Regions from separate parts of the Micromonospora sp. HM134 genome, predicted to be linked through region 2. Evidence: predicted binding sites of a transcription regulator. Region 2 holds the regulator's gene; the other holds the start of a gene.
What was found. Region 2 encodes HspR, which represses chaperone genes until heat shock. Its sites were predicted from a motif close to TTGAGTNNNNNNNACTCAA; they were not measured.
Positions count from the first base shown of each region.

Region 1: lon (endopeptidase La) is a predicted target of HspR. The motif match lies at 11,182-11,200, and genes of this name have one in related genera.

Region 1 is NZ_CP041061.1:3,890,765-3,906,327, reverse strand. It holds gene FJK98_RS16685 (linear amide C-N hydrolase) at 1-956, opposite strand, end outside; gene FJK98_RS16680 (SLC13 family permease) at 1,115-2,341, shown strand; gene FJK98_RS16675 (hypothetical protein) at 2,374-3,330, opposite strand; gene FJK98_RS16670 (glycoside hydrolase family 9 protein) at 3,539-5,797, opposite strand; gene FJK98_RS16665 (2'-5' RNA ligase family protein) at 5,915-6,442, opposite strand; gene FJK98_RS16660 (DEAD/DEAH box helicase) at 6,542-8,266, shown strand; gene FJK98_RS16655 (DoxX family protein) at 8,323-8,694, opposite strand; gene lon (endopeptidase La) at 8,822-11,158, opposite strand; gene FJK98_RS16645 (Lsr2 family protein) at 11,402-11,749, shown strand; gene FJK98_RS16640 (hypothetical protein) at 11,962-13,269, opposite strand; gene FJK98_RS16635 (hypothetical protein) at 13,576-14,445, opposite strand; gene FJK98_RS16630 (DICT sensory domain-containing protein) at 14,588-15,563, shown strand, end outside.
Region 2 is NZ_CP041061.1:127,698-143,260, reverse strand. It holds gene clpB (ATP-dependent chaperone ClpB) at 1-2,268, opposite strand, end outside; gene FJK98_RS00720 (hypothetical protein) at 2,393-2,674, opposite strand; gene FJK98_RS00715 (winged helix-turn-helix domain-containing protein) at 3,217-3,447, shown strand; gene FJK98_RS00710 (cation:proton antiporter regulatory subunit) at 3,578-4,078, shown strand; gene FJK98_RS00705 (cation:proton antiporter) at 4,084-5,289, shown strand; gene FJK98_RS00700 (hypothetical protein) at 5,465-5,896, shown strand; gene FJK98_RS00695 (hypothetical protein) at 5,979-6,188, opposite strand; gene FJK98_RS00690 (heat shock protein transcriptional repressor HspR) at 6,407-6,850, opposite strand; gene dnaJ (molecular chaperone DnaJ) at 6,879-8,066, opposite strand; gene grpE (nucleotide exchange factor GrpE) at 8,148-8,891, opposite strand; gene dnaK (molecular chaperone DnaK) at 8,928-10,799, opposite strand; gene FJK98_RS00670 (GTPase domain-containing protein) at 11,008-12,861, shown strand; gene FJK98_RS00665 (GTPase) at 12,879-14,540, shown strand; gene FJK98_RS00660 (hypothetical protein) at 14,658-15,563, shown strand, end outside.

The DNA of each region.
Region 1 (15,563 bases), 3.8 Mb from region 2:
ACCTCACCGTCCCGCAGCCCGTACGTCACCGACCAGCGGGTGTGGCCCTGCCGCACCTGGCCCAGCAGCCGCAGCGCCGCCGCCGGGTCCACCCGGCCGTCGGCCGCGTCCAGCGCCGCCGCGAGGACGCCGTAGCGGTGGTCGCGCCGACGCTGCTGCTCGGGTACGTCGACCACCGGCACGTTGGTCAGCGCCTGCCACCGCCCCTGCCCCCGCTGCACCCGCATCGTCCCGTCGACGAACTCGACCACCGCCGACCGGCCGCCCGCGTCGGCGAGCAGGTAGTGCAGCGGCGGCCCGCCGTCGAAGTCGAGGTTGTGCCGGCCGAACAGCGCCACCGCCTCGTCCACCGTGGCCGCCCGGTCCAGCACCAGCCGCAGGATGCGTACCGAGCCGACCGTGGGCCGGCCCGGCACCGGCTTCGCCGTCGCGGTGTCGTCGGCGGCCAGCCCGACGGCCAGCCCCCGCTCGTTCATCCCGTCGAAGGGCAGCAGCGGCGCGTCGAGCAGCCGGCGGTCACCGGTCGGGTCCGGGCCCACCCCCAGGTAGGACAGGTCGACCAGGGAGACCGAGGCGTACCCCTCGGGGGGATCGGTGCGCAGCACCATCGCCGGATTGGCGTCCCAGTCGAAGTTGCGGGCGAACAGCGGTCGGGCCGGGTCGCCGGAGGCGACGAACAGGGAGCAGCCGAACGGGCCGGTGTCCGGCCGGGCGTCGGTGCCCACCGTCGGGTCGTAGCCGCCGACGTAGGTCATCTCGTAGAGCGGCAGGTCGTCGACCTTGCGCAGGCTGTCCAGCGTACGCCGGGCCTGCTCCGGGTCCTGCCGGGAGGCCAGCGGCGGGCTCGCGGACGGCGACGCCGGGCCGGGCCGGGCCGGGTCCGTCGGGGTGGCCGGGGCACAGCCGGTGGCGACGAGCAACAGGGCCAGTCCGGCCCCCAGCAGCATCCTGCGCATATCCCCTGAACGCTAGGGCAGCCGTCCGCCGATGTCCACCGTGGCCGTACGCGCGGGCGGCGCGGCGGAACCCGGCCCGGACCGGCACGGGATCGCCGGGCGGGCAGTTGCGGCCAAGCGGCGTCGGAGCCGGGCCGGCTGTGCGAGGATCGTGCGCCGTGACACCTGCCGGCGGGACACCGCCCGTACCGACCGAGCGGCCCCGCAGGCCGCGGCTGCACCCGCTGGACCGGGTGGCGATCGGGCTGGCCCTGCTGGGCCTCGGCGCGGTGGTCACCGGCCTGCTCCCCCGGGCCGACGCCGAGGCGACCCTGCACCGCATCCTGCCGCTGCTGCTCTTCCTCGGCGCGGTGGTGGTGCTCGCCGAACTGACCGCCGTCGCCGGGGTGTTCGACGTGCTGGCCACCCGGCTGGCGATCACCGCCCGGGGCAGCTTCGCCGGCCTGTTCCTGCTCTGCGTCGGGTTCGCCTCGCTCACCACCATCGCCCTCAACCTGGACACCACGGCGGTCCTGCTCACCCCGGTGATGATCGCGCTGGCCCGCAAGCTGGACGTCGCCCCGGGGCCGCTGGCGATGACCACCGTCTGGCTGGCCAACACCGCCAGCCTGCTGCTGCCCGTGTCGAACCTGACCAACCTGCTCGCCGCCGACCGGATCGCCCTGGCCCCGGCGGCGTACGCGGCCCGGATGGCGTTACCGCAGGTCGCGGCGATCGGGGTGACCATGGCGGGGTTGTGGCTGTGGTACTGGCGGCGGGGCAAACGCGACGTCGACCGGTTCACCCCTCCCCCGCCGCACCGGCCGGCCGACCGGCTGCTGTTCGGTACGGCGGTCGCCGGCTGCCTGCTGCTCGTCGCCGGCATCCTGGTCGGGGTGGAGATCGGTGTCGCCGCCGCCGTCGCCGCCGGGCTGGTGGTGGCCGGCTTCGCGGTCCGGTCCCGGCGGACCCTGCGCCCGGCGCTGCTGCCCTGGCGGCTGCTGGTCTTCGTGACCGGCCTGTTCCTGGTGGTGCAGACCCTCGGCCGGCACGGGCTGGACGACCTGGTGTCCGTGCTGCTCGCCGACGCCGGTGGCACGGTGGGGGCGCTGCGCGCCGGGGGCACCGGGGCGCTGCTGGCCAACCTGGTCAACAATCTGCCCGCCTACCTGGCCGGGGAGGCGGTGCTGCCACCCGGCGACGGGACCCGGCTGCTGGCGCTGCTGATCGGCACCAACGTGGGCCCGCTGGCGGTGCCCTGGGCATCGCTGGCGACCCTGCTGTGGTACGAGCGGTGCCGGGCCGCCGGGGTGACCGTACCGCTGGGCCGGTTCGTGGCGACCAGCGCGGTGGTCGCGGTGCTCGGCACCCTCGCCGCGGTGCTCGCCCTGCTGGCCGCCGGCTGACCCGACGGCGGGACCGTCAACCGGCCGGTCGTTCAGATCCCCATCTCGGCCTCGTACGCCGAACGCAGCCGGGCACGGGCCGCCGGGGCCAGGCAGACGTGCCAGGCGGGGCCCTCGTCGATGACGTTCAGCTCACCGGCGGCCTGCCGGGCCAGCAGGATCTCGGCCAGCACGTCCCGCGCGCCGAACCGGGCGTACCAGGCCAGTTCCACGTCCACCGCCCAGCCGAGGCAGTGGCCGCTGGGCAGCATGGCCGGCCGGCCGAGCCGGCGCAGCCGGTACTGGTGTTCGGTGCTGTGGGCCAGGCTGGTCACCCACAGCGGCGGGGTGCCGGGCGGGGCGGACCGGGCGAACTCCCGGGCCAGGTCGTTGAGGAGCGCGACGACCTCCCGGCGGGTCCGGCGGAACGGCACCCCGGCGGTGGGCGGGGCGGCCTCGGGCAGCAGCCGGCCCCGGACGGCGCGTACGCCCCGGCCCAGGACGCCGGCCGGCTGTTCCCGGTAGCGGAAGCCGAGCAGGCCACGGCGACGCAGCCATTCCAGGTCGATCAGGTCGGGGTGCGTGTCGACCTGCTCGTCGGTCGCCAGCACCGTCGTGTCCCGCCACCACATCAGGTCGATGCGGGAGAGCAGGTAGATCCGGACCAGCGCGGTCAGGTCGGGGCCCGGGTCGGGCCGGTCGGGCTGGTGCCGGGCCAGTTCCAGCAGCAGGGTCTCCCGGGCGCCCAGCACCCCCTGCTCGGTGGCGTCGAGCACGTCGGCGACGGCCGGCTCGCGCAGCCGCTGGTCGAGCAGCACCTGACGGGCGGCGGTGCCGGCGGTCCCGGCGAGCGCGCCGACCTCGACCAGCAACTCGGCGACCGCCTGCCGGTAGGCGTCGAGGTCGGGGGCGGCCGGCCGCACGGAACGGGCCGGGACGGGCGTCCGCCGGGCCGGGGCGGGCGGGGTGACGCCGGGTTGGGGGCCGGGGCTTCGGCTGGGCACGCGCATGGTCGGTCCTCTTCCGGTGCGACACGGTGCGGATGAACCTGAGGGCACCGTAACCGTGGTGAACCGGTGGAGACCGAGCATTCCTCCCATGACCCCGAAGGGCGACACGCGGCCGGCGGCGTCGCCCGGTCCCACGCCGGCCGGGGCCGGTGCGGGACCGCGACCGGGCCGCCCGTCGACGCGCGACGGGCGGCCCGGGGCGGACGGGTCAGCGCAGGGTGCAGGCCGTCCCGTTCACCGCGAACCCGGTCGGGGTCGCGTTGGTGCCGCTGTAGGTGGCGTTGAAGCCGAGGTTGACCGAGCCGTTCGGCGCGACCGCGCCGTTGTAGCTCTCGTTGGTCACCGTGACCTCGCTGCCGCTCTGGCTGAACCGGCCCGACCAGCCCTGGCTGATCTGCTGGTTGCCGGTGAACCGGAAGGTCAACCGCCACGACGACCAGGCCGCCGCGCTGGTGTTGGCCAGCGTGACGCTGCCGGTGAAGCCGGTGCTCCAGCTGTTCGCCGAGTACGTCACCGCGCACCCGCCGGACGGCGGGGGCGTGGTCGTCGGCGGCGGAGGCGTGGTGGTCGGCGGCGGCAGGGTCGGCGTCGGGGTGGTCGTCGGCGTCGGGGTCGGGGTCACCGTCGGCGTCGGCGTCGGGTTCGGGCCGGTGCCGGTACCGGCCTGCTCGGCCGCCCAGTGCACCAGCCAGGCCAGCGCCGCGTTCCAGTTGATCGCCACCTCGTTGACCGAGTACGCCCCGATGTCGTCGACGAAGCACTTCTGCGGCTTGCAGCCACCGAGTTGGGCCTGCACGACCGGGTCCTGCAACTCGCTGTTCGGGCCGCCGGAGAGCGAGCCGGGCGGCGCGATGGGCAGCGAGCCGTCGTTCTGGTTGGCCCAGAACCGGTGGTGCAGGTTGCGTACCGGCTTGTCCCCGTAGCCGGCCACGTAGGACTGGTTGAGCGGGTTACGGCCGAGCAGGTAGTCGTAGGCGGCGAAGGCCCCGTTGCGGTAGCGGGCCGTGCCGGTCAGGTCGAAGGCCACAGCGAGCACGTTGGCGTTGTTGGCGACCGCGCCGTTGGAACCCCAGTAGTACGTGCCGTTGCCGCTGCCCGGGGCCGGGTAGCCCTGGTTGGCGATCTGGGCGAGCATCCGGTCGGCGAAGGAGACGATCGCCGAGCGGATCGCGCTCACGTCGCCGCTGGCCAGGCCGGTCGGCACCAGCGCCAGGGTGGTGTCACCCAGCCCGGCCGTCCAACTCCAGTCGTACGCGCCCCGGGTGAAGCTCGCGCCGCGGGCGTGCGGGGAGCCGCTCAGGTCGTTGCGGTAGCCGGCCGTGCCGGTGGTGGCGTACAACTCCGCCGCCGCCCAGTAGAACTCGTCGGTGACGGTGTTGTCCTCGTACGCGCCGCCGCCGGTGTTGTCGGTGGCGGGGGCGAGCCGGTTCGGGTTGGCCTTCGCCGCGGCGTACGCCTTCTCGGCGGCGGCCAGGGCCCGGGAGGCGAAGGCGGCGTCGAACGGCTTCCACAGCCGGGACGCCTGGGCGGCCACCGCCGCCATGTTGAGGGTGGCGGCGGTGCTCACCGGGGAGAGCAGCCGGGGCTCGCTGTCCAGCTCGGGACGGGTGGGCAGGGCGGTCCAGTTCTGGTCGTGGATCTTGTGGTGGACCATGCCGGCGTTGGTCCGGCCGTCCGGCACCTGCATCTTGAGCAGGAACTCCAACTCCCAACGGGCCTCGTCGAGCACGTCCGGCACCCCGTTGGACCGCTCGGGGATGGCCAGCGTGCCGTCGGCGACGGCGGACCGGTCCGCTCCGCTCACGTACAGCGTGCGCTCGTAGATGTTCTGTAGCTGCCAGGTGGCCAGGCCGCCGTTGACCACGTACTTGCCCTGGTCACCGGCGTCGTACCAGCCGCCGCGCACGTCCAGGGTGTAGCCGCAGGAGGTGCGGCACGGCACGTTGTTGTCCCCCCGGTTGGGGGCGACGTTGACGTGCCCGGCCGGGCGGGCGTAGCGGGAACCGACGTACTGGGCGTCGATCGGGGTGCCGCTGCGCTGGTGGTAGAAGAACGCCAGCGAGTCGCCGCGCAGCCGGCGTACCGGATCGGCGGAGATGTCGAACGGGTAGCTGTTGCTCCCGCCGACCGACAGCACGTAGCCGGTGCCGGGGGTGTCGTAGGCCGAGAAGTCCGCGATGTGCACCGGGTCGCCGGAGAGCGTGTCGGTGCCCCGTACCGTGGTCTGCCCGGAGGCCACCGTGGCGCCGCCGGCGTTGCGCAGCGTCCAGCCGAGCGGGGAGGTCGCGGAGTTCACGACGGTGGCCTGCTTGGGCAGCCCCGGCACGTAGGCGACCTGGTTGACCTTGACCGGTGAGCCGGGGTCGGGGGCGGCGGCGGCGAGCTGCGGCACGGCCGCGAGCCCGCCGAGGGCGAGCAGGGCGGCAGCCGCGAGCGCGACCGGACGCCGTCGGGGATGCTGGGGCATGGGGCCTCTTCCGGTGGTGATGGCATTGACCATCCGACCGGGCTCCAGCGCAGCAGTGATCCGCCGGGCGGTCGGACGGACCGTCGACGGGAGCGCTCCGCCCACCATAGACCACCGTCAGTCCGCCGGAAAGCCGCCGCCCAACGACCGGACGGTCCGGGTGTCGCCGTCGTAGCTGCGCGCCGCCACCAGGCGACCCGCCGGACGCTCCCCGCCGACCAGGGCGCGGGCGAGCCGCCGGTCGCGGTCGCGGAAGCGCAGCGCGAGGCTCAGGTGCGGCACCCAGTTCCCCGGGGCGTGCCAGGGCCGCTGCCCGTCCGCGCCGTCCAGCGCCGCCCAGACGGCGTCGTGCAGGGCGGTCAGCGCCGCGCTCGGCCGGACCAGCCACACCAGCGGGGCGCTGCCGTCGAGCACCGTCACCCGCTCCAGGGTGACCGGCAGCGGCAACGCGGTGGCGAACAGGGCGGCGAGCCGGTCGGCCGCGTCGGGCGGGAACGCCTCGACGGCGGCCAGCGTCAGGTGCGGCCGGTTCGTCGGGTGGCCGTGCCGGGCCAGGCTGGGCAGCCCCGCCGCGGCCAGCCGGTCCCAGGCGGCCCGCACCGTCCGCTCCAGCGTCGGGCAGCAGAGCAGTTCCACCGTACGCACGCCCGTCAGGCTATCCGGCGGGCGGGTGCGACTGTGCCGGTCGGCACGGTGGGGCCGGTCGGCGGCGCGGCCCCACCGGGGTGATGGAAAACTTTGGCTATGAGTTCCGCACCCACACCGACCGACCTCTCCGCTCCCGACGACTCCGACGGCGGGCCCGCCTTCGTTGATCTCGGGCTGCGCGCCGAGTTGCTGGGCGCCCTCGCCGCGCTCGGCTACGAGGAGCCGACCCCGATCCAGCGGGAGGCGATCCCCCTGCTGCTGTCGGGACGGGACCTGCTCGGGCAGGCGGCCACCGGTACGGGCAAGACCGCCGCGTTCGCCCTGCCGCTGTTGCAGCGGATGCCGGAGGACCGTCAGGGCGGCGACCCGGTGTCGCTGGTGCTGGTGCCCACCCGGGAACTGGCCGTGCAGGTCTCCGAGGCGTTCCACCGGTACGGCAAGGATCTCGGTGCCCGGGTGCTGCCGATCTACGGCGGCCAGCCGATCGGCCGCCAACTGCGCGCCCTGGACCTGGGCGTGGACGTGGTGGTGGCGACCCCGGGCCGGGCGCTGGACCACATCGCCCGGGGCACCCTGCGGTTGGGTTCGCTGGCCACGGTGGTGCTGGACGAGGCCGACGAGATGCTCGACATGGGCTTCGCCGAGGACATCGAGGCGATCCTGGAGCACGCGCCCGCGCAGCGGCAGACGGTGCTCTTCTCGGCCACCATGCCGGCCCGGATCGACGGGCTGGCCCGCCAGCACCTGACCGACCCGGAGCGCATCCAGATCGGGCGGGAGCAGCCGGTGGCCGGCGAGGCGCCCCGGGTACGGCAGAGCGCCTACATCGTGACCCGGGCGCACAAGCCGGCGCTGCTGGGCCGGGTGCTGGACGTGGAGTCCCCGACGGCGGCGATCGTCTTCTGCCGCAGCCGGGAGGAGGTCGACCGGCTCACCGAGACGATGAACGGGCGGGGCTACCGGGCCGAGGCGCTGCACGGCGGGATGAGCCAGGAGCAGCGGGACCGGGTGATGGGGCGGCTGCGTGCCGGCACCGCCGACCTGCTGGTGGCCACCGACGTGGCGGCCCGGGGCCTGGACGTCGAGCAGCTCACCCACGTGGTCAACTACGACGTGCCGTCCGCGCCGGAGTCGTACGTGCACCGGATCGGGCGGGTGGGTCGGGCCGGCCGGGAGGGGGTGGCGATCACCCTGGCCGAGCCCCGGGAGCACCGGATGCTCAAGACCATCGAGCGGGTCACCGGCCAGCGGATCACCATCGACAAGATCCCGACGGTGGCCGACCTGCGCACCCGACGGCTGGCGCTGACCCAGGCGGCGCTGCGGGAGAGCCTGCTGGAGGACGACCTGGACCCGTTCCGGGTGATCGTCGAGTCGCTGTCGGACGAGTTCGACCTGATGGAGGTGGCGCTGGCGGCGGTCAAGCTGGCCCACGAGGCGGCCCTGCCGGGCTCCGACGACGAGGAGGAGATCCCGCAGGTGGCGGTCCGTCCGCCCCGGGAGCCCCGGCCCGGGTTCGACGGCCGGGGCGGGGAGCGGCGTGGCGGCGGTGCCGGCCGGCCCCGCACGGGCGGCACCGCGCAGGTCTTCATCGGCCTGGGCCGCCGGGCCGGGGTCCGCCCGCAGGACCTGGTCGGCGCGATCACCGGGGAGACCCGGGTGAGCGGCCGGGACATCGGCTCGATCGAGATCGCCGACCGGTTCTCGCTGGTGGAGGTGCCGCAGGGCGTCGCCGACGAGGTGATCGCCGGGCTGCGCAACAGCACCATCAAGGGCCGCAAGGCGACCGTACGGCGCGACCGCGGCGGCGACGGGCGCTGAACCGGACGCGACACCGGCCCGCCTCCCCGTGCGGGGTGCGGGCCGGTCGCGGCGGTTCAGAGCGGGTACGGCCCGAACCGGCCCCAGGCGACGAGCGCCGCCAGGACCAGCAGCACCACGGTCACCACGGTGCCGGGGTGTTCCTTGGCGCGGGCGTGCACCACGATCGCGCCGGCCATCACGATGACCAGCCCGACGGCGGCCAGCGGGGTGAGCACCGTGGCGATGCCGGTGAGGCCGGGCAGGACCAGCCCCAGCGCGGCCAGCAGCTCGGCCGCGCCGAGCGCCTTGACCTGGACGGGCGGGACGTTCCTCACCCACCCCATCCGGTCGAGCAGCTTCTCCTTGGGTTGGGTGAGCTTGGTCAGTCCCGCGCCGGCGAAGATCGCGGCGAGCAGGATCTGCACGATCCAGAGGAACACGTTCACGGGTGGTCGCCTCCGAGGGGTGCCACCGGACGGTGGCGGATGCGGGAAACGGGAAGGGTCCAGGCTACGGGGCCGGAGCGGCCCCCGACGCCGGGCGGGACATCGGGGGCCGTGGGGTGGATTCCGGTCAGGCGGCGCCGACCGGTCGACCGCCGAGCGTGTCCGCGTCGATCTCGGCCGGGCGCAGCGCCAGGGCGAGCACGTCGGCCACGTCGGCCAGGGTGTGCACGGTCAGCGCCGCGCGCACCTCGGCGGGCAGGTCGTCGAGGTCCGGCTCGTTGCGGGCCGGGATGATCACTTCGGTCAGGCCGGCCCGGTGCGCGGCGAGCAGCTTCTGCTTCACCCCGCCGATGGGCAGCACCCGCCCGGACAGCGTCACCTCGCCGGTCATCCCGAACTCGGGTCGTACCGGCCGGCCGGTCACCAGGGAGGCCAGCGCGGTGACCATGGTGATGCCGGCGCTCGGGCCGTCCTTGGGCACCGCACCCGCCGGCACGTGCAGGTGGATGCGGCGTCCGGCCAGGACGTTCGGGTCGAGGCCGTACCGCCGCCCGTTGGCGCGCAGGTAGGACAGCGCGATGTGGGCGGACTCCTTCATCACGTCGCCGAGCTGCCCGGTGAGGGTCAGCCCCGGCTCACCGTCCATGCTGGTGGCCTCGATGAACAGCACGTCGCCGCCGGCGCCGGTGACGGCCAGGCCGGTGGCCACGCCGGGCACCGCCGTCCGCTCGGCCGACTCCGGGGTGAACTTCGGCCGGCCCAGGTAGCGGGCCAGATTGTCGGTGTCGACCCGGACCGGGGTCGGGTCGGCGGCCAGGGCCACGGCGACCTTGCGCAGGATCTTCGCCAGGGCCCGTTCGAGCTGCCGGACGCCCGCCTCCCTGGTGTGCTCACCGGCGATCAGCGCCAGCACCCCGTCGGTGACGGTCACCTCGTCGGCGGTCAGGCCGGCCCGCTGGAGCTGCCGGGGCAGCAGGTGGTCGCGGGCGATGGCGACCTTCTCGTCCTCGGTGTACCCGTCCAGGGTGACCAGTTCCATCCGGTCCAGCAGCGGGCCGGGGATGGTCTCCACCACGTTGGCGGTGGCCAGGAAGAGCACGTCGGACAGGTCGAGGTCGACTTCGAGGTAGTGGTCGCGGAAGGTGTGGTTCTGGGCCGGGTCGAGCACCTCCAGCAGGGCGGCGGCCGGGTCTCCGGCGTATCCGACGGCGAGCTTGTCGACCTCGTCGAGGAGCACCACCGGGTTCATCGAGCCGGCCTCGCGCAGCGCGCGGACGATCCGGCCGGGCAGCGCGCCGACGTAGGTGCGCCGGTGCCCACGGATCTCGGCCTCGTCGCGGACGCCGCCGAGGGAGACCCGGACGAAGTTACGACCCAACGCCCGGGCCACCGACTCGCCGAGGCTGGTCTTGCCGACGCCGGGCGGGCCGGCGAGGGCCAGCACCGCGCCGGAGCCGCGTCCGCCGACCACCCCGAGGTTGCGCTCGGCGCGCCGGTTGCGCACCGCGAGGTACTCCAGGATGCGGTCCTTGACGTCGGCCAGGCCGGCGTGGTCGGCGTCGAGCACCGCCCGCGCCGCCGTCAGGTCGGTGTTGTCCTCGGTACGGGTGCTCCACGGCATCTCCAACACCGTGTCCAGCCAGGTCCTGATCCAGCCCGCCTCGGGTGAGGCGTCGCTGGCCCGTTCCAGCTTGCCGACCTCGCGCAGCGCCGCCTCGCGGACCTTGTCCGGCAGGTCGGCGGACTCCACCCGGGAGCGGTAGTCGGCGGAGCCGTCCGGCTCGTCCTCGCCGAGTTCCTTGCGGATCGCGGCGAGCTGCTGGCGGAGCAGGAACTCCCGCTGGGACTTCTCCAGCCCCTCCCGGACGTCGCTGTTGATCTGCTCGGTGACCTCCTGCTCGGCCAGGTGCTCCTTCACCCAGCCGACGAGCAGTTCCAGCCGGGCGGTGACGTCCGGCGCGGCGAGCAGCTCGGTCTTCTGCGCCAGGCTGAGCCACGGCGCGTAGCCGGCGGCGTCGGCCAGTTCGGACAGGTCGGTCATCCGCTCCATCGCGTCGATGACCTGCCAGGCGCCCCGCTGCTGGAGGACGGAGGTCATCAGGGCGCGGTACTCGCGGGCCAGGTCGCGGGCGCGGCCGGCGGGGGCGGGTTCGTCGAGCCGGGTGGCCTCCACCCAGAGGGCCGCGCCGGGTCCGGGGACGCCGGAGCCGATCCGGGCGCGGGCGAGGCCACGCACCACGGCGGCGGGTTCACCGTCGGGAAGACGGCCCACCTTCTCGATGGTGGCGATCGTGCCGACGGGGCCGTACTCGCCGTCGATGCGGGGGACGGCGAGCAGGGTCTTGTCGCCGCTGGCCCGGGCGGCGTCGACGGCGGCCTGGGTGGTCGGGTCGAGGGTCACCGGGATGACCATGCCGGGCAGCAGGACGACGTCGGTCAGGGGAAGTACCGGAAGGGTTGCCATCGAACACCTGCCATCACTTGAGGTTGAGCGTGTCTCACTCAAGTCACAAACCGTGCCCCGTGTTCCGACCTGTGACCCAGGACACATCCCAGCCGCACCGCCACCGCCGGCCAGCATTGGCCGTACCCGGATTTCCCAGGATTGGCGCGACCCGCCAAATGAAAGAGAGGCATATTGTTGCGGATTTGCCGTCAGATACGTCAAACTCTTAGCACACCCCGATCACCACAGGGAGTAATGGCGATGGCAAGGAAAGTAATCACCGTTCTGACCGACGACCTCGACGGCGGAAAGGCCGATCGGACCGTCGAGTTCAGCCTGGATGGGGCGGCGTACACCATCGACCTCTCCGACGAGAACGCGGGGGTGCTGCGCAAGGCGCTCGACGCCTACATCACCGCTGGCCGTCGAATGGGCCGAGGTGCCGTCGAGGCCGGTCGCCCGGCCCGCCGCCCCGCCCGGCCCGGCGTCTCGGGAATGGATCGCGAGCAGAACCGCGCCATCCGGGAATGGGCGACCAAGAACGGACACGAAATCTCCGAGCGCGGGCGCATCCCGGTCTCGGTCGTGGAGGCGTGGAAGAACCGCTGACGGCGGGCCGGATCACGAACGGACACGCCGGGGTCACGCTGGGATATCAGCGTGACCCCGGCGTTTTCGTCCGTGTCCACAGTTTCCACCCGGCGACCCCGCACCGAAAACATCTGCCGGTACGCTGCCCGTCCCCGGGCGCACCCGGCGGACACGGAACTGCGGGCCACCCCGGAGGTTCCCGGGATGGCCCGCAGTCGTCGCCGATCGGGTCAGTTGACCCGGATGCGCACCACGTCGAAGGCGGGGGTCTGGTTGGCCCGCTCCATCATCGGCACCCGGTGCGAGCCGTCGCCGGCCCAGACCGCGCACTGCGCCGTACCCGACTGCGGCAGACCCGGGATCTGGATGGTCACGTCGTCGGCCTGGTTGCCGCCCTTGCCGTCCTCGGTGGCCACGAAGAACGCCGGCACGTCCTGCGGGTTCGAGGGCGCCTGGTTGGTGTTCTGGAGCATCCGGCAGGCGGTGTGGAAGTGACCACGGGTCAGGCCCTGCCCGTTGAGCACCGAACTCTCCAGGTAGTAGCCGCCCTGGCCGGCCGCCAGGAACCGGTCACGGACCAGGTTGCGGGTGGAGACCTTCAGGGTGAAGGCCTGGTTGCGCTGCACCTGGTTGGGGAACTGGGTGATCAGCAGCGACGGGTTGTTGGCCGCCGCGCCCACCTCGCCGAACGCGGTGCTCACGCACCGGTTGCCGTTCTGGAAGCCGTCGTGCGGCTGCAACCGGCTGTTGGCGCAGTCCTTCGCCAGCACGCCCAGGGCGTTGCCGTTGTTGCCGTTGTTCCCGCCGTTGTTGTTCTGGCCGCCGTTGTTCCCGTTCTGGCCGCCGTTGTTGCCGTTGTTCCCGCCGTTGTTGTTCTGGCCGCCGTTGTTCCCGTTCTGGCCGCCGTTGTTACCGCCGTTGTTGGCGGCCACCTGGCAGCCGGCGAGCTGCTCCAGGCCCTGCGGGCGCTGGGCGAAGCGACCGATCGCGGTGGCGATCCGGTTCAGCGCCGACCGGCGCTTGTCGGCCAGCGGGCCGAGGATGGCGTTGTTGATGAACGCCTGACCGTTGCGCCCCTCGGCCGCCAACCGCTTGTTGGCGTCGTCGATCTGGGTCTTGAGCAGGGCGAGTTCCCTGTCCACCTCGGCCTTGGCCTGGGCCGGGATCTGCGGCAGCCGGGGCGTGACCTCCGGGCAGGCCACCGTCGAGGCGAGGGTGGTCACCGGCGCGTTGCCGGCCTTGACGGCCTGGCACTCGGCGACGGACATCTGCCCGTCACCCCAGTGGTTGCGGACCCACCGGCCGTTCTGCCACGTCTGGGTGGTGCTGCCGCGCCCGCTCGGCGAGGTGGCACCGGGGCTCGGTGCGACGCAGGCCGACGAGACGTTGCGGGTCTGCTGCCTCGGCTTGTCCCCGGCCGAGGAGATCTGGGTGACGGCGGCGATACCGCCGAAGACGACGAGCGCACCGACCGCCGCCAGCAGCCGCTTGCTCCGCGCGTTACCGGATGACCGGCGTGCCCCTGTGGACCTGCGCATCGAATTGCTCTCCTTCTCGATCCGGTACCTGACTCGCGCCCCCGACGAGGAGACCCTTTCCGGGTCGGTCACCCCCGCCGGAGACACTGCGACGTTCCGGTCGCACGTCGATGGCCGACGATGCCTTTCCGCACCGTCCGCCGCGTCGGGTGGCGCGGCTGGGAAGATCCTGTCCATTCCCGCTTAGGTACGGGCCGGCATCGGCGAAGGTTCAACGCGGATCGAGGAATCCCGGACCGTTTTCCGGGCGGGCCACAATGTCACCAACCGTCGCCGGAAAATGACGCCGGGTCGTTCGGCGGCGGGTCAGTCCACGCAGAGGTGATCGAACGCGAACGGGGCGCCCAACTCGTCACGCCGGTCCCGCAGGGCGCGGATCTGCCGACGCAACTCGTCCCGGTCGAGCAGGGCCGGTTCCTCGTTCTCCACCCCGGCCAGCCGGTCGCCCACCGCCACCGCCGCGAGATCCTCGGCCAGCCGGCCCGGGTCCACCCCGCAGCTCAGCCGCGCCTCGTGCACCGTGACCCGCTCCACCAGGCAGCGGCCGGGACGCACCTCGACCCAGCTCCACCCCTCGGCCGTCCCGTCGTGCCAGCACACGTGCAACCCGCGCACGATCGGGTCACTGAGCCGCCGCGACACGTACGCCTCGACGGCCGCCGCCCGGGACAGCGCGCCGAGGTCGTTGACCGGCCCGGTACGCCCGTCCGGCAGCCGCCCGACGATGTCCCGGAAGCCCACCGGGGCGTCGTCCGACCCGTCCGGGGCGGCCCCGGCGGCGTAGGCGCGCGCGTCGATGACGTACGTGACGATGCGCCGGCCGTGCCCGGCGGCCCGCAGCGTCGGCGAGCCGATCCGCAGCACCGGCAGGCCCACGGCGGCGCACACCGCGGCGGCCATCCGCCCCGCCCGCTGCCCGGCCGACCCCGGGGCCGCGGCCGGGCCGACGGTCAGGGCGAACAGCGGCACACCGGTGTCGGCCGCGCAGACGACGTGGTCGAACTCCTCGCGCAGGGCGGAACTCCACTGGTGCCCGGTGACCCCGGCCGGCCGGCGCGACACCAGGTCGCCGAGCCGGCGGGCGGCGTACACGGCCTGGCCGGCCCGGACGAACAGCGGCGCGGCACCGGCCGGGACCGGCCGCAGCCGGGCGTCGTCGGTGGCGGTACGCGTCATCGTCGGGTCGGTCCGTCCGTGGCAGGCGAGGGTGACCGGCCGAGTCTAGGACGTCGACCGCGGTCACCGCCCCGCCGGTTCGGACGACGGACGCGGCACCAGGCGGTTGGTGCACCCCGGGCGCGATCTCTACGCTCACGGGGTGCTGCACGACGGACCGGCCCCGGAACTGTTGACCAAGCGGAGTCTCGTCACGGTCTCCCACGCCATCGAGCGGTCGGCGCTGGCCACCGCCGAGGACGGCCCGCTGGTGGTGATCGCCCTGTTCCAGCGGATGCCGTACTTCCTGCGGGAGCGGGAACGCTACGCCCGGATCGCGGCGGGCGCGGCGGTCACCGTCGTCGGGCTGGTCGGGCAGACACCGCCGGAGCTGCCCGCCGGGGCGTACCCGGTGACGCTTGACGGCACCGAGGAACTGGCCCGGGAGTGGAGCGTGGTGGCGCTGACCCCCCGGTTCGGGGCGAGCCTGGTGGCCCGGGACCGCCGGGAGGCGGTGCCGGCCGACACGTTGGAGCAGGGGCGGCTGTTCGCCGGCCGCTGGGGGTTCCGCCGCGACGAGGCGCTGCACGAGGTGATCCGGCTGCGCACCCAGCTCGGCGACCGGCTCCCCCCGGCCGCGCTGACCGCCGTCGACCAGGTGCTGCACCGGGTCCGGGACCTGCCGGCGACGCCCGGGGAGAGCCGGGCCGAGGCGGCGTTGCGGCTGATGGCCGACCGCGCCGAACGCGCCCACCGCAACGCACCGGGCCGGCACGCCGAGCCGGTGGACGGCCCGCCGGGGCTGGTGGACGAGCCGACGTTGCGCCGCTGGACCGGGATGGACGGGGTGACCGCCGCCGGCACCCTGCCGGTGGCGCTGATCGGGGTACGCGTCGGTGAGCCGGCCGGCGCCCCGGAACGGTTCGGACGCCGCAGCGCGGCACGGGAGGCACAGGCCGTGATCGCCGCGCTGACCGCGCCGCTGCGCCCGGTCGACCGGGCCGTCCGCCTCACCCCCGACGAGTACCTGCTGGTGCTGCCGGCGTTGACCCGGGAGGAGGCGCTGGCGGTGGCCGGTCAGGTGCACGACTGCGTGGCCGGGCTGGCCCGGTCGTACCCGTTCGTGTCCTTCGCGGTGC
Region 2 (15,563 bases):
GAACTCCGGCTTGAAGTGCGAACGGACCACCGCGAGCACCCCCTCGCGGCGTTGCTCGTCGGCGAGCGTCAGATCGCTGATCACCGACGAACCCAGGTTGGAGGTCAGGATCAGGATCGCGTTGCGGAAGTCGACCGTACGACCCTGACCGTCGGTGAGCCGGCCGTCGTCGAGCACCTGGAGCAGGATGTCGAAGACGTCCGGGTGGGCCTTCTCCACCTCGTCCAGCAGGATCACCGAGTACGGCCGGCGGCGCACCGCCTCGGTGAGCTGCCCGCCCTCCTCGTAGCCGACGTAGCCGGGCGGGGCACCGACCAGGCGGGCGACGGAGTGCTTCTCGCCGTACTCGCTCATGTCGATGCGAACCATGGCCCGCTCGTCGTCGAAGAGGAACTCGGCCAGCGCCTTGGCCAGCTCGGTCTTGCCGACGCCGGTCGGGCCGAGGAAGAGGAAGCTGCCGGTGGGGCGGTCCGGGTCGGCGACGCCGGCCCGCGCCCGGCGTACCGCGTCGGAGACGGCGCCCACGGCCTCGGCCTGGCCGACCACCCGGCCACCCAGCGACTCCTCCATCCGCAGCAGCTTGGCGGTCTCGCCCTCCAGGAGCCGACCGGCCGGGATGCCGGTCCAGGAGGCGACGACGGCGGCGATGTCGTCCGCGCCGACCTCCTCCTTGAGCATCGCGCCGTCGGCCTGGAGCCGGGCCAGTTCCTGCTCCGCCGTCGCCAGGTCGGCCTTGAGCGCCGGGATCCGGCCGTAGCGCAGCTCGGCGGCGCGTTCCAGCTCGCCGTCGCGTTCGGCCCGCTCGGCCTCGCCGCCCAGGCGTTCCAGCTCCTCCTTGGCGGTGGAGAGCTTGGTGATGTGGCTCTTCTCGGTCTGCCAGCGCTCGGACAGCGCGGTGAGCTGTTCCCGCTTGTCGGCCAGCTCCTTGCGCAGCCGGTCCAGCCGCTCGGCGGAGGCGGCGTCCGGCTCCTTGGCCAGCGCCATCTCCTCGATCTCCAGCCGGCGTACCGCCCGCTCGATCTCGTCCACCTCGACCGGCCGGGAGTCGATCTCCATCCGGAGCCGGGACGCGGACTCGTCGACCAGGTCGATCGCCTTGTCCGGCAGGAACCGGTCGGTGATGTAGCGGTCGGACAGCGACGCGGCGGCGACCAGGGCGGCGTCGGTGATCCGGACGCCGTGGTGCACCTCGTAGCGCTCCTTGAGGCCGCGCAGGATGCCGATGGTGTCCTCGATGGTCGGCTCACCGACCAGCACCGGCTGGAACCGGCGCTCCAGGGCCGGGTCCTTCTCGATGTGCTCGCGGTACTCGTCGAGGGTGGTCGCGCCGACCATCCGCAGCTCACCCCGGGCGAGCATCGGCTTGAGCATGTTGCCGGCGTCCATCGAGCCCTCGCCCTTGCCCGCGCCGACCACGGTGTGCAGCTCGTCGAGGAACGTGATGACCTGCCCGTTCGAGTTCTTGATCTCCTCCAGGACGGACTTGAGCCGCTCCTCGAACTGGCCCCGGTACTGCGCACCGGCGACCATCGCGCCGAGGTCGAGCGAGACCAGCTTCTTGTCCCGCAGCGACTCCGGTACGTCGCCGGCCACGATCCGCTGGGCCAGGCCCTCGACGATCGCGGTCTTGCCGACGCCGGGCTCGCCGATCAGCACCGGGTTGTTCTTGGTACGTCGGGAGAGCACCTGGATCACCCGACGGATCTCGGAATCCCGCCCGATCACCGGGTCGATCTTGCCGTCCCGGGCGCTGGCGGTGAGGTCGACGCCGTACTTGGCCAGCGCCTGGTAGGTCTGCTCCGGGTCGGCGGTGGTGACCCGCCGGTCGCCGCCGCGCACCGTCGGGAACGCGGCGACCAGGTTCTCCTCGGTGGCCCCGGCGGACTTCAGCGCGTTGGACACCGCGCCGCCCACCCGGGCCAGGCCGGCGAGCAGGTGCTCGGTGGAGGTGTACTCGTCGCCGAGCGGCCGGGCGATCTGCTCGGCGGCCCCGATGGCGTTGACGAACTCGCGGGCGAGGGTGGGCTCGGCGATGCTGGACCCACGCGCGGCGGGCAGCGCGTCGACCGAGCGTTGGGCGACCCGGCGCAGCTCGGCGGGGTCGGCACCCACGGCGCGCAGCAGGCCGGCGGCGGTGGAGCCGTCGGTGTCGAGCAGGGCCAGCAGCAGGTGCCAGGGTTCCACGGTGGCGTGACCACGCTGGTTGGCCAGCGCGACCGCACCGGTGATGGTTTCGCGGCTCTTGGTGGTGAGTCGTTCGGTGTTCATGGGCTCCCCCGGGATCGGCGTGTCCACTAGTAAGAGACACCACCAGAGTTGAGCCTATTCCGCTCAACTCTGCCAACGTGGCGTGGGTCACACTGCCGACCGGTCGGGGTGGGCTGAGGTGGGATCAACGGGGCAGGCGGGTGGCGTTCGGTGGCCGGCGGGGCAGGCGGGAGGTGCACGGGGTTTCATGGTCGGCCCGGAGCACACACCGGCGGCCGGTCTCCAGTCGGTTGTCGCAGAAGACGCGGTGGCGTAGCCCCTGGTCATCCTCGGCGGAGACGGTGGTCTCGCAGGGGTCGACGTGAGCGAGGAAGGCCAGCGAGCGGGCCGCCGTCCGGGCGAGCATCTTGGCCCGCGCCAGATCCGCAGCGACCACCGGCAGGTGTACGACATACCGCCCGGTCACGCCTCCTCACCCGTCCGACCCGGCTCATGCCACCCCGGGCGGGCCGAAGCAGTATCGGCCCAATGGCGGTATAGCGATGGCTCGGACACCGCAATATCGCCCCACCTGAGTTGACCAAGGTCGAGCTTCGACGGTGGGTGCGGCGACTCGTACGCCATGGCGCTCCTTCGCTGGACAGTTCGGTGTCGCGGTGCTGGAAGGGCAGCCCGGCCGCGCTGTCGGCTCGGCCGGACTGCCCGCCCTGCCGTCGCAGCCCACTTCGGCAGTACGACGACAGGGCCGCTTTCGCATGGACGCCACCGACGAGGTCCATGTCGATCTCAGGGCTGGCACGACTGACGCATCTTCTGGCCCAGTCGTGCCAGCCCACGGATGCCAACCGGAGGCCGGTTTGCCTACCAGGCTTTCCACTGAAGGCCCCGCCGAAGCAACATACAATGCAAACCATTGGAAGGCAATCACTCGCCATGCAAAGCACGCGAAGTCTTGGCGGGTCATGTGCTGCCATGAGAGGATCTTGGGGCCTACCAGGAGTTGCCGCCATGCCCCGAGTTTCCGACCGTCAGCGCATTGCCCAGGACATCCGCGACAAGATCGCCTCCGGCGAGTATTCGCCAGGCGACAAGTTGCCATCCCTGCGTGAGTTGATCGCGCACTACGAGGTTTCCGCCGAGCCCGTGCGCTCCGCACTGCTGATCCTTCAGGCGGAGGGCCTCATCGAAGGTCATCAGGGCAAGGGAACCTACGTCACACCGCGCAGAACCACCCCTTGATCCCGCAGCGCGGGTCGCGGTTACCGACCGGCGAGCCGGCGACCACAGCCGGTGCCGGGCCGTAGAACGCTCGCGAGCAGGGCAGACATCCGTCGGGCCGAGGTGGAGGACAGGGTATAGCCTCTCGTCCGTGCGAGTACGTGTCGAACAGACCGCCCTACCGGGAATCGGCGTCCGTCATGACCTGATGACGGAGTCCGGCCGCCGGCTCGGGGTGGTTTCCCACCGCAATGGCCGCCGCGACCTGGTCCTCTACGACCCGGACGATCCCGACTCCTGTCAGCACGACATCCCGCTGACCGACGACGAGGCCGAGGCGCTGGCCGACATCCTCGGCGCGTCGCTGATGCTGGGTCAGCTCTCCGGCCTGCGCGAGCAGGCGGCCGGGCTGCTCACCGAGCAGATCGCCATCCCGGCCGGGTCGAAGTACGTCAACAAGCGGCTCGGTGACACCAAGGCACGTACCCGGACCAGCGCCTCGATCGTGGCGGTGCTCCGGCAGGGCGAGGTCAACGTCTCGCCCGATCCCACCTTCCGCTTCGCGGCCGGTGACGTGGTGGTCGTGGTCGGCACCCGGCAGGGTCTCGACGGGGTGACCGCCATCCTCGCCGACAGTGACCCGGACGGCTGAGGCGGATGCACGAAACCACAACTCTACTGGTCGAGGTCGGCGCTCTCCTCCTGCTGCTCGGGCTGCTCGGTCGGCTCAGCCGCCGGTTCGGCGTCTCCCCCATCCCGCTCTACCTGCTCGCCGGCCTCGCCTTCGGCCACGGCGGTCTGCTGCCGCTGGCCGCGAGCGAGGAGTTCTTCGCCGTCGGCGCCGAGATCGGCGTCATCCTGCTGCTGGTCATGCTCGGCCTGGAATACAGCGCCAACGAGCTGGTCGGCAACCTGCGCTCGGCGGCCCCGGCCGGCCTGATCGACGCGGTCCTCAACGCCCTGCCCGGGTTCGGCTTCGCGCTGCTGCTCGGTTGGGGCTGGGTGGCGGCCGTGGTACTCGGCGGCATCACCTGGATCTCGTCCTCCGGGGTGATCGCCAAGGTGCTCGGCGACCTCGGCCGGGTCGGTAACCGGGAAACCCCGGTCATCCTCTCCGTGCTGGTCATCGAGGATCTGGCGATGGCGCTCTACCTGCCGCTGGTGACCGCGCTGCTGGCCGGCGTGGGCCTGGTCAAGGGTGGGATGGCGCTGGGCATCGCGGTGCTCACCGTGGTGGTCGTGCTGGTCGTCGCCATCCGCTTCGGTCACCTGATCTCCGCGGCCCTGTCGGCGAAGGACCCGGAGGCGCTGCTGCTCGGGGTGCTCGGCCTGACCCTGCTGGTGGCCGGGATCGCCGCCCGGCTCCAGGTCTCCGCCGCCGTCGGGGCGTTCCTGGTCGGCATCGCCCTGTCCGGGCCGGTGGCGCACCACGCCACCGAGCTGCTCTCCCCGCTGCGGGACCTGTTCGCCGCCGTCTTCTTCGTCTTCTTCGGCCTGGTCACCGACCCCCGGGACATGCCGCCGGTGCTGCTGCCCGCGTTGCTGCTGGCCGTGGTCACCATGGGGACGAAGCTGGTCACCGGCTACCTGGCGGCTCGGCGGGCCGGGATCGCCGAGCCCGGTCGTTGGCGGGCCGGTTTCGCCCTGATGCCCCGTGGTGAGTTCTCCATCGTCATCGCCGGTCTCGCGGTCGCCGCCGGCACCGTCGAACCCCGGTTGGCGGCGCTCGCCACGGCGTACGTGCTGATCACCGTGGTCACCGGCCCGATGCTCGCCCGGTTGCCCGACATGCCCTGGTTCAAGCAGCGGCTCCGGCGGAGGATCGCCGCCCGTCAGCCCCGACCGGTACCCGCCACGGACTGAGTTTCACCTGGCCAGGTCGACCGCACGGGTCGGCCTGGCCGGGGCATCCGTTGCCGAATTGCTTCCCGGCAGGTCTTCCGCCGGCCGGGGGCGGCGGCTAGCGTTGCGCCCCAGCAGGCCAGGGGCTCGCAGGCGGGACGGAGGCATCCCGCGGGCGTGAGCGGGAAGGTTGCCGGTGAGCGCGCACGGTCCGACGTTCCGCGGCTTCGCCAACCCCGTCGATCCGTCACCGGCGGAGTTGCGGGCCTGGGCGTACCAACCCGACTCGGTGCCGTTGACCTCGCTGCCGCAGGACTGGGACCTGCTGGTGGCGGGCGACCACCTGGTGCTCACCCTCTTCGAGCTGGCCCGGGACCCGGCCTGTCCGGCCCGCCGCTTCGCCCTGCACTGCCTCTACATCTACGCCGCCGACGGCATCCGGACGAAGTTCCGCGCCCATCCCCGGCGTCGGTTCCGCAAGCTGGTGGAGCAGGCCGAGCGCGACGGCGACGAGTTGGTGCGCAACTGGGCGCACAACAGCCGGATGCTGCTGGCCCGGCAGGAACTCTTCACCTACCACGACTGGTGCGAGGGCGGCCTGGTCCGGGACAACCGTCGTCTCGGCTGACGTCACGGTCCGCGCCGGACCCGCCCGGACGGCGAACGGGCCGGGACCCCCCGTGGGTCCCGGCCCGCACGTCGGCGGATCGTCAGCGTTGCGATCCTCCCTGCTCACGGCGTTTCGCCTCGGTCTGCTCCCGGTCCTTCCCGGGGGTGGGCCGATCGGCGAACCTGCCGTCCTTCACCGTGTCGGAGAACTTGCCCTCGGTGACCCGGTCGAACTTCTCCCGGACGTTCTCGGCCACCCGGTCGAGCCGTTCCTCCGCCTGCCGGGCCACCTTCTTCGCCGATTCCGCCACGGTTCCCCCCACCCTCGGAGTCCGGATTGGTCCGCTTACGCCTGATTCACAGGTTAACGGGACACCCCTCCCCACGGCGGGGGAATGCGTAATCCCCGCAGGGAATTCGCGCTAGATACGCCGAATAGCGGCATCCCGTCGAGGGGACACCGCTATTCGCGGCCAGAAGTGTTGATCATGCCGGGCCGGCCCCGAACGGTGCGGCGGAACGCCGGGGGTCAGCGCCCGGGGGCACGGCGGGGACGCCACACCACCAGCGCCGTCGAGGTGCGGTTCGTCGGCACCAGGTCGCCCCGGGAGAAGCCGCTGGCCAACGTCTCCAGCTCGGCGATCCGCCGGTACGCGGCGTCCAGCTCCGCCTCCAGCCGGGCCACCCGCTGCTGGGCCTCCTCCACCAGGCGTTCCAGCCCGATGATCCGCTTCACGCCGGCCAGGTTGACGCCCTCGTCCTGGCTGAGCCGCTGCACCTCGCGCAGCAGGACGACGTCCCGCACGCTGTAGCGTCGACCGCCACCGGCCGCCCGGCCGGCCTGCACCAGGCCGAGCCGGTCGTACTGGCGCAGCGTCTGCGGGTGCATTCCCGCCATCCGTGCCGCAACCGAGATCATCAGCACCTTGGCCTCGTAGGCAGGGTCACCCGAACCGACGAACCCGTCCGACATCCCACTCACCTCCGCACCCGTCCACCGGTCAACCGACCCGACGCACCCGCGCGTCGAGATGTTCCCGGGCCGCCGGCGGCGTCGCCCCGGCGAACGACTCCAGCGCCGCCCGCGCCTCGTCCGACACCGTCGCCGGCACCACCACGTCCAGCGTGACCAGCAGGTCACCGGCCCGCCCGTCCCGTCGTACGACACCCTTGCCCCGGGCCCGCAGCACCCGCCCGGACGGGGTGCCCGGGGGGACCCGCAGGGTCACCGCGCCGTCCAGCGTGGGCACCCGCAGGTCGGTGCCGAGCACCGCCTCGGCGAAGGTGATCGGCACGGCCAGCGTCAGGTCGTCACCGGTACGCCCGAACAGGTCGTCCGGCCGGACCTTCACCTGCACGAACAGGTCGCCCGCCGGCCCACCGCGCTGCCCCGGCTCGCCCCGCCCGGCCAGCCTGATCCGCTGGCCGTCCGCCACCCCGGCGGGGAACCGGACGTTGAGCGTGCGGGTCTTGGTGACCCCGCCGGTGCCCTGGCACTCGGGACACTTCTCCTCGACGACCGTCCCGACACCCTGGCAGTTGCGGCACGGCTCGGAGAAGCTGAACGACCCCTGGTCCCGGGTGGTCACCCCGGCGCCGTGGCAGACCGGGCAGGCGGTCGGCTGGGTGCCCGGCTTCGCGCCGTTGCCGTGGCAGGTGTCGCACACCCCCGGCGCGCGCAACGTCAACGGCAGGGTGACACCCCGGACGGCGTCGCCGAAGTCGAGCGCGACCTCGGCCTCCACGTCCCGGCCCCGGGCCGGGCCACGCGCCCGGGTCGGGCCGGCGCCACCGCCACCGCCACCGGAGAAGATCGAACTGAACAGGTCGGTGAAGCCGCCGCCACCGAACCGGCTGTCCCCGCCGCCACCGCCGCCGAACAGGTCGGAGACGTCGAACGGGGCCCCGCCGGGCTGACCCGCGCCGCGCGCGCCCCGACGAAACGCGCCCGAGCCGAACAGCGAGCGCATCTCGTCGTACTCGCGGCGCTTGGCGTCGTCGCCGAGCACCGCGTACGCCTCGGAGACGGCCTTGAACCGCTCCTCGGCCTTCGGGTCACCGGGGTTGTGGTCCGGGTGCGACTCCCGGGCCAGTTTCCGGTACGACTTCTTGATCTCGTCCGAGGAGGCGGACTTCTCCACGCCCAACGTGGCGTAGAAGTCCTTCTCGATCCAGTCCTTGGAACTCACCGGTCCACCCCCTTCCGTGAGATGTGGCCCGGTCGCCCCGCCCACCGTTGCGGGCGGGCGGGGCGACCGGATGGCCGTGCACTATTCCGGGTCGGCGACCGCGACCATGGCCGGCCGCAGCAGCCGCTCGCCGAGCAGGTAACCCCGACGCATCACCTGCACGCAGGTGGGCTCGTCGACGTCCGGTGAGGTCTGGTGCGCGACCGCCTCGTGCCGGGTCGGGTCGAACGGGTCGCCCTGCTCACCGAAGGGCGTCAGGCCGAACTTGCCCAGCGCCGTGGTGAGCTGCTCGGCCACCGTGCCGAACGGGCCGACCAGGTCGCCGTGTTCCCGGGCCCGGTCCAGGTCGTCCAGGATGGGCAGCAGCGCGGCGAGCACCGAACCGGTCGCCTGCTCCTGGACCACGCCCCGGTCCCGGTCCACCCGCTTGCGGTAGTTGGCGTACTCCGCCGACACCCGTTGCAGGTCCCGGGTCCGCTCGTCCAGCTCGGCCCGGAGGGCTTCCAGCTCGGCCCCGAGCGGGGAGCCCGTGGCGCTGCCGTCGACCGGCTGCGCGGGGGCGTCCACCACCGGCGGACCGGTCGGCGCCGGGTCGTCGAGGGTGGTGGCCTCGGCCTCGATCTCGTCGACCACCACCTCGGACTCCTCGACCAGCCCCTCGGCCGGGACGTCGGCCCCGGCGTCGGCGGCGGCGGGCGTCTCCTCGGTCTTGCCGAGCTTGCGGTTGTCCCGGATGACGACCCGCGGCCCGTCGTCGGTGGGCGCGGAGCCACCCGGCGTCGACCCGGAGGTGCCCGGGTCGGCGGCTCGTGGCTTCTCCGTCATACGACTACCTCGTTCCCTGTGCGGTGGCGCGGACCGTCACTTCTTGTCCTCGTCCACGATCTCCGCGTCGACCACGTCGTCCGGGCCGCCCGCCTTCGGGGCCCCGGCGGCACCGGCGGCACCCGCACCGGCTCCGGCACCCGCGCCCGCACCGGCCGCGCCCGGCTGCTCGGCCTGCTGCGAGTAGAGCAGCGAACCGGCCTGCTGGGAGACCTGGGCGAGCCGCTCGTGGGCCGACTTGATCTTCTCGATGTCCTGGCCGCCGAGCGCGCCGCGCAGCTCACCGAGAGCCTCGTTGAGCTGCTCCCGGTTCTCCGAGGGCAGCTTGTCGCCGCTCTCGGCGAGGAACTTCTCGGTCTGCCACTGGAGCGCCTCGGCCACGTTGCGGGTCTCGGCCTCCTCCCGGCGACGCTTGTCGTCGTCGGCGTGCTCCTCGGCGTCCCGGCGCATCCGCTCGATGTCGTCCTTCGGCAGCGAGGAGCCGCCGGTGATCGTCATCTTCTGTTCCTTGCCGGTGCCCAGGTCCTTGGCGTGCACGTTGACGATGCCGTTGGCGTCGATGTCGAAGGTGACCTCGATCTGCGGCACGCCGCGCGGGGCCGGCGGGAGGCCGGTCAGCTCGAAGGTGCCGAGCTTCTTGTTGTACGCCGCGATCTCCCGCTCGCCCTGGAACACCTGGATCAGCACCGACGGCTGGTTGTCGTCGGCCGTGGTGAAGACCTCGGAGCGCTTGGTCGGGATGGTGGTGTTGCGCTCGATGAGCTTGGTGAAGATGCCGCCCTTGGTCTCGATGCCCAGGCTCAGCGGGGTCACGTCGAGCAGCAGGACGTCCTTGACCTCGCCCTTGAGCACACCGGCCTGGAGCGCGGCGCCGACGGCGACGACCTCGTCCGGGTTGACGCCCTTGTTCGGGTCGCGGCCGGTGAGCTGCTTGACCAGGTCGGTGACGGCCGGCATCCGGGTGGAGCCGCCGACCAGGATCACGTGGTCGACGTCGGCGATCTTGATGCCGGCGTCCTTCACGGCCTGCTCGAACGGGCCCTTGCAGCGGTCCAGCAGGTCCTGCGTCATCCGCTGGAACTCGGCGCGGCTGAGCGTCACGTCCAGGTGCAGCGGGCCGGCCGACCCGGCGGTGATGTACGGCAGGTTGATGTTGGTGGTGGTGGCCGCCGACAGCTCGATCTTGGCCTTCTCGGCCGCCTCGCGCAGCCGCTGGAGCGCCATCTTGTCCTGGCCCAGGTCGATGCCGTGCTCGCCCCGGAACGTCTTCACCAGGTGGTCGATGATGCGCTGGTCCCAGTCGTCGCCGCCGAGCTGGTTGTCACCGCTGGTCGACTTGACCTCGACGACGCCCTCGGCCAGCTCCAGCAGGGACACGTCGAAGGTGCCGCCACCCAGGTCGAAGACCAGGACGGTCTGCTCCTTGGAGCCCTTGTCCAGCCCGTACGCCAGGGCCGCCGCGGTCGGCTCGTTGACGATCCGCAGCACGTTGAAGCCGGCGATCTCGCCGGCCTCCTTGGTGGCCTGGCGCTGGCCGTCGTTGAAGTAGGCGGGCACGGTGATCACCGCGTCGGTGATCTGCTCGCCCAGGTAGGCCTCGGCGTCCCGCTTGAGCTTCATCAGCGTGCGCGCCGAGATCTCCTGCGGGGTGTACTTCTTGCCGTCGATGTCGACGGTCCAGTTGGTGCCGATCTCCCGCTTGACCGAGCGGATGGTCCGGTCCGGGTTGGTCACCGCCTGGCGCTTGGCGACCTCACCGACGAGCACCTCGCCGTTGCGGGCGAACGCGACGATCGACGGGGTCGTCCGCGAGCCCTCAGCGTTGGCGATGACGGTGGGCTCACCGCCCTCGAGAACGCTGACGCAGGAGTTCGTCGTGCCGAGGTCGATACCGACCGCACGTGCCATCTTCGCTTCCTCGCTTCGTAACGGATGGGGCAGGTCAGAGGGCCTGCCCGGCGGGCCGCCCGGAGCGACCGCACCACAAGTTGAGTGAACTTGACTCAATAGTGCCACGCGATCGCCAAAGCGCAAGTCGAGTTGAGCCGACCCGACGCAACCTGACCGTTACTACCCTCCGGTTGTCTCTGTTGCATCGGTCGGGCACGCTTTAGCGGTGACGACGCACGGCGATCCCGCCACCCGGTCCGGCGCGCCCACCGTCGCCGCCCGCACCGGGTCGTCGGAGACCGACGAGACGCCGCCCGGCCCCACCGGAAACGGCCTGCCCGCCGCCCTCACCGGCCTGCGGGCCGCGATCGGCGCGGCCCGGTTCCCGCTGGCGCTGCCCTCGGCCGAGCCGGCGCGGCACACCGGCCGGGCGCTGACCGACCAGCTCGACGACTACCTGCTGCCCCGGCTGGCCCGGCTCGACGCCCCGCTGCTCGTGGTCGTCGGCGGCTCCACCGGCGCGGGCAAGTCCACCCTGGTCAACAGCCTGGTCCAGGCCCGGGTCAGCGCCGCCGGGGTGCTCCGCCCCACCACCCGCTCCCCGGTGCTGGTCTGCAACCCCGCCGACGCCGCCTGGTTCCGCCAGGGCGAGCTGCTGCCCGGCCTGACCCGCACCAACGAGCCCAGCGAGGACCCGGGCACCCTGCACCTGGTCACCGCCCCCGCCCTCGCACCGGGGCTGGCCTTCCTCGACGCCCCCGACATCGACTCGGTGGTCGACGCCAACCGCGCCCTCGCCGGTCAGTTGCTCGCCGCCGCCGATCTCTGGCTCTTCGTCACCACCGCTGCCCGGTACGCCGACGCCGTCCCCTGGGAACTGCTGCGCACCGCCCGCTCCCGGGGGGCCGCGATCGCCATGGTGCTCGACCGGGTGCCGCCCGAGGCCGCCGACGAGATCGCCGCCCACCTGTCCGAGATGCTCGCCGCCCAGGAACTGGGCGCAGCGCCGCTGTTCGTCCTGCCCGAGACCTGGGTCGACGGCCAGGGCCTGCTGCCCGACCGGGTGACCGCGCCGCTGGGCGGCTGGTTCGCCCGGCTCGCCGCCGACGCCGAGGCCCGCGCCGCCGTGGTCCGGCAGACCCTGGACGGCGCGCTCGCCTCGCTGCACCCCACGGTGGAGGCGCTCGCCGACGCCGCCGACGAGCAGGTGGCCGCCGCCGACGCGCTGGACGACCGGGTCCGGGCCGCCTACCAGGGCGCGCACCGCACCGTGACCGAGGGGCTGAAGGACGGCCGGCTGCTGCGCGGCGAGGTGCTCGCCCGCTGGCAGGAGTTCGTCGGCACCGGCGAGTTCTTCCGGACGCTGGAGGCCCGGATCGGCCGGCTGCGCGACCGGCTCGTCGCCGCGGTCACCGGCCGGCCCGCCACCCCCGCCACCGAGCTGCGCAACGCCATCGAGTCGCAACTGGTCACCCTGCTGCGCGGGGTCGCCGCCGAGGCGGCGGAGCACACGTACACCGCCTGGAAGGCGCACCCGGCCGGGGCCGCGCTGCTCGAACCACCGCTGGCGCACGCCTCGGCCGACCTGCCCGAACGGGCCGAACGGCTGGTCCGGGACTGGCAGCGTGCCGTGCTGGAGCTGGTCCGCGACGAGGGCGGCGACCGGCGGTTCGTGGCCCGTACGGCCGCGTACGCGGTCAACGCCACCGGGCTGGCCGTGATGATCGCCGTCTTCGCCTCCACCGCGTTCATCCCCACCGGTCTGGAGGTGGCCACCGGGGCGGGCACCACCGTCGCCGCGCAGGCCGTGCTCCAGGCGATCTTCGGCGACCAGGCGGTGCGTACCCTCGCCGCGAAGGCCCGGGCCGACCTGCTGGAGCGGGTCGGCACGCTGCTCGACGAGGAGGCGGCCCGCTACCTGGCCCGCACCGACGCCGCCCGGTCCGGCCCGGAGGCCGCCGCCGGCCTGCGCCGGGCCGCCGGCCGGGTCGAGGTGGCCCGGCACCGCAGCGGCCTCGCCGACCGGGCCGGCCCGGCGCTACCGACCCCGACCCCGACCCCCGAGGACGGCATCCGGTGACCAACATCGTCGGCCGGATGCGCGAGGCGCTCCGGGGTGACCAGCGTGTCGACGCCGATGCCCTGGTGGCCCGGCTCGACGCGGTGCGCCGCTTCCTCGACGCGGTCGACGGCGAGGTGCCCGACACCCGACTGGTCGGCGCGCACACCCTGGTCGAGCGGGCCGGCACCCGGTTGTCGCTGTCCCGGGACCACACCGTGGTCGCGCTGGCCGGGGCCACCGGCAGCGGCAAGTCCAGCCTGTTCAACGCCCTCGCCCAGCTGGAACTCTCCCCGGTCGGGGTGCGCCGGCCCACCACCGGCGTCGCGCACGCCTGCGTGTGGGGCCCGCTGGACGGCGGCACCCGGCTGCTCGACTGGGTCGGCGTGCTGCCCCGGCACCGGTTCGTCCGGGAGAGCGCGCTCGACGGCGACGACGAGTCCGCCCTGCACGGGTTGATCCTGCTCGACCTGCCCGACTTCGACTCGGTGCAGCGGTCCCACCGGCTGGAGGTGGACCGCCTGCTCGGCCTGGTCGACCTGGTGGTCTGGGTGGTCGACCCGCAGAAGTACGCCGACCGGGTGATCCACACCAGCTACCTGCGCGAGTTCCACCGGCACCGGGACGTGACGGTGGTGGTGCTCAACCAGGCCGACCGGCTGCCCCCGGCCGAGTTGCCCCGGGTGCTGGCCGACCTGCGTCGGCTGCTCGACGTCGACGGGCTCGACGGGGTGCCGCTGCTGGCCACCACGGCGGTCGAGCCGGACGGGATGACCGGGCTGCGGGAGGCGCTGGAACGGGCGGTGTCGGACCGGCAGGCCGCGCTGCGCCGGCTCTGGGGCGACGCCGACACGGTGACGGCCGCGCTGGGGGAACTGGTCGCCGTCGAGGCCCCGGGGCACACCCCGGACGCGGAGACGATCCGCACCCTGGACCGGGCGCTGGCCGACGCGGCCGGGGTGCCCACGGTGACGGGCGCGGTCGAGGGGGCGTACCGGCAGCGGGCCGGTGCCGCGACCGGCTGGCCGCTGGTCCGCGGCTGGCGGCGGCTGCGCCCCGACCCGCTGCGCCGGCTGCACCTGCCCGGCCCGGCGACCGACCCGCAGCAGTCGGCGCACACCCCGCTCGCCGCGACGTCGGTGCCCGAACCGACGGTCGCCCAGCAGTCCGCCCTCGGGCTGGCCATCCGCGCGGTCGGCGACCGCTCCGGCGACGGCCTGCCCGCCCCCTGGCCGGCCGCGGTGACCGCCGCCGCCCGGTCCCGCCTGGCCGACCTGCCGGACGCGCTGGACGCGGCGGTCGCCGGCACCGACCTGGGCATGGAGCGCCGGCCGCTGTGGTGGCGGCTGGTGGGCGGCGTCCAGTGGCTGGTCACCCTCGCCGCCGTGGTCGGGCTGGGCTGGCTGGTGCTCGGGTACGCGCTGCGCGCCCTCGGGCTGCCGGCGCTGGAGTACCCCCGGGTGGGCGAGACGCCGTTGCCCACCGTGCTGCTGCTCGGCGGGTTGCTCGCCGGCCTGCTGGTGGCGGCCGTGACCGGGCCGGTGATCCGGTGGGCGGCCCGAAGTGCCCGGCAGCGGGCCGAACGGCGGCTCACCGAGGAGGTCGCCCGGGTCGGCGCGGAGTACGTCCTCACCCCCGTACGGGACCTGATCGACCGGTACGCCCTCGCCCGCCGCGCCTGGCAGGACGCCGCCGGCTGACCTCCGGCGGGAAACGTGGCCCGCCCCGACGGCCATCGACGGACGCCCGGCCACCGGCCGGTGAACGCGGGCGTCGGCACGGGTGTCCGGGGCGGCGCGGCGGCGTAGGGTCGTGCCATGGCCACGCCACAGACCCCCTACGACGCGGTGCTGTCCGCCGCCCGCGACGTGACCAGGCTGGACTGCGCGCTCGACGCCGAGATGCTCGGCACGGCGCTGCTGGGCAGCGTCTACGCGATCGCCGAGACCGACCGGGAAGCGGCGGTCCGGGAATTCGTCTCCGGTTTCCTCGCCGCCACCTCCCGCCGCCGCACGGCCGCCGCCACCACCATCCGTCAGGTCTTCGCCGCGCTGGTCCCGACCGCCGAGGGCGCGGCGAAGGTCCGCCCCGGCGCGCAGGCGCCGGCCTGGGCCGGCCAGCTCGGCCGGGTCCACCTCACCGGCACCTGGTCCTACGGCGACGTGTACGGCGACCAGACCTCCTACCTGGCCACCTTCGCCTACGACGACGAGTCGGGTGGCCCGGAGCACGCCCTGGTCGCGCTGGTCGACCACAACATCGGGATCACCAAGGACGTCTTCGTCGGCGGTCCGGCCGAGCGCATCCTCGCGCAGGTCCGGCAGATGTGCGCCGACGACGACCTGACCTGGTTCCGGGAGGAGGACCCGGCCCGGATGCACGGCGAGGTTGGCCGCCACCTGGAGATCACCGACGACCTCGGCGACCTGCCCGCCGAGGGTTCGCTCGCCACCGACCGGGCGCTGGTCGGGGCGCGGTTGGCGGTGCTGCCGCAGGCGAGCGCCGACACCACCGGCTGGCCCGCCGAACCGCTCTCCACCGACGAGCGCACCGCGCTGGTCCGGGCCTTCCTGGCCGCCCCCGAGGCGGCCCGGTACGGGCTGAACACCCTCGACGGCGATGCCGAGTTGGCCTCGCTGCACTTCTGCCTGGGGCTGCTCTTCGACCACTCGGCGAGCTTCCCGGACGCCGACCCGCTGCGCTGGAGTCCGGCGGTGGCCGGG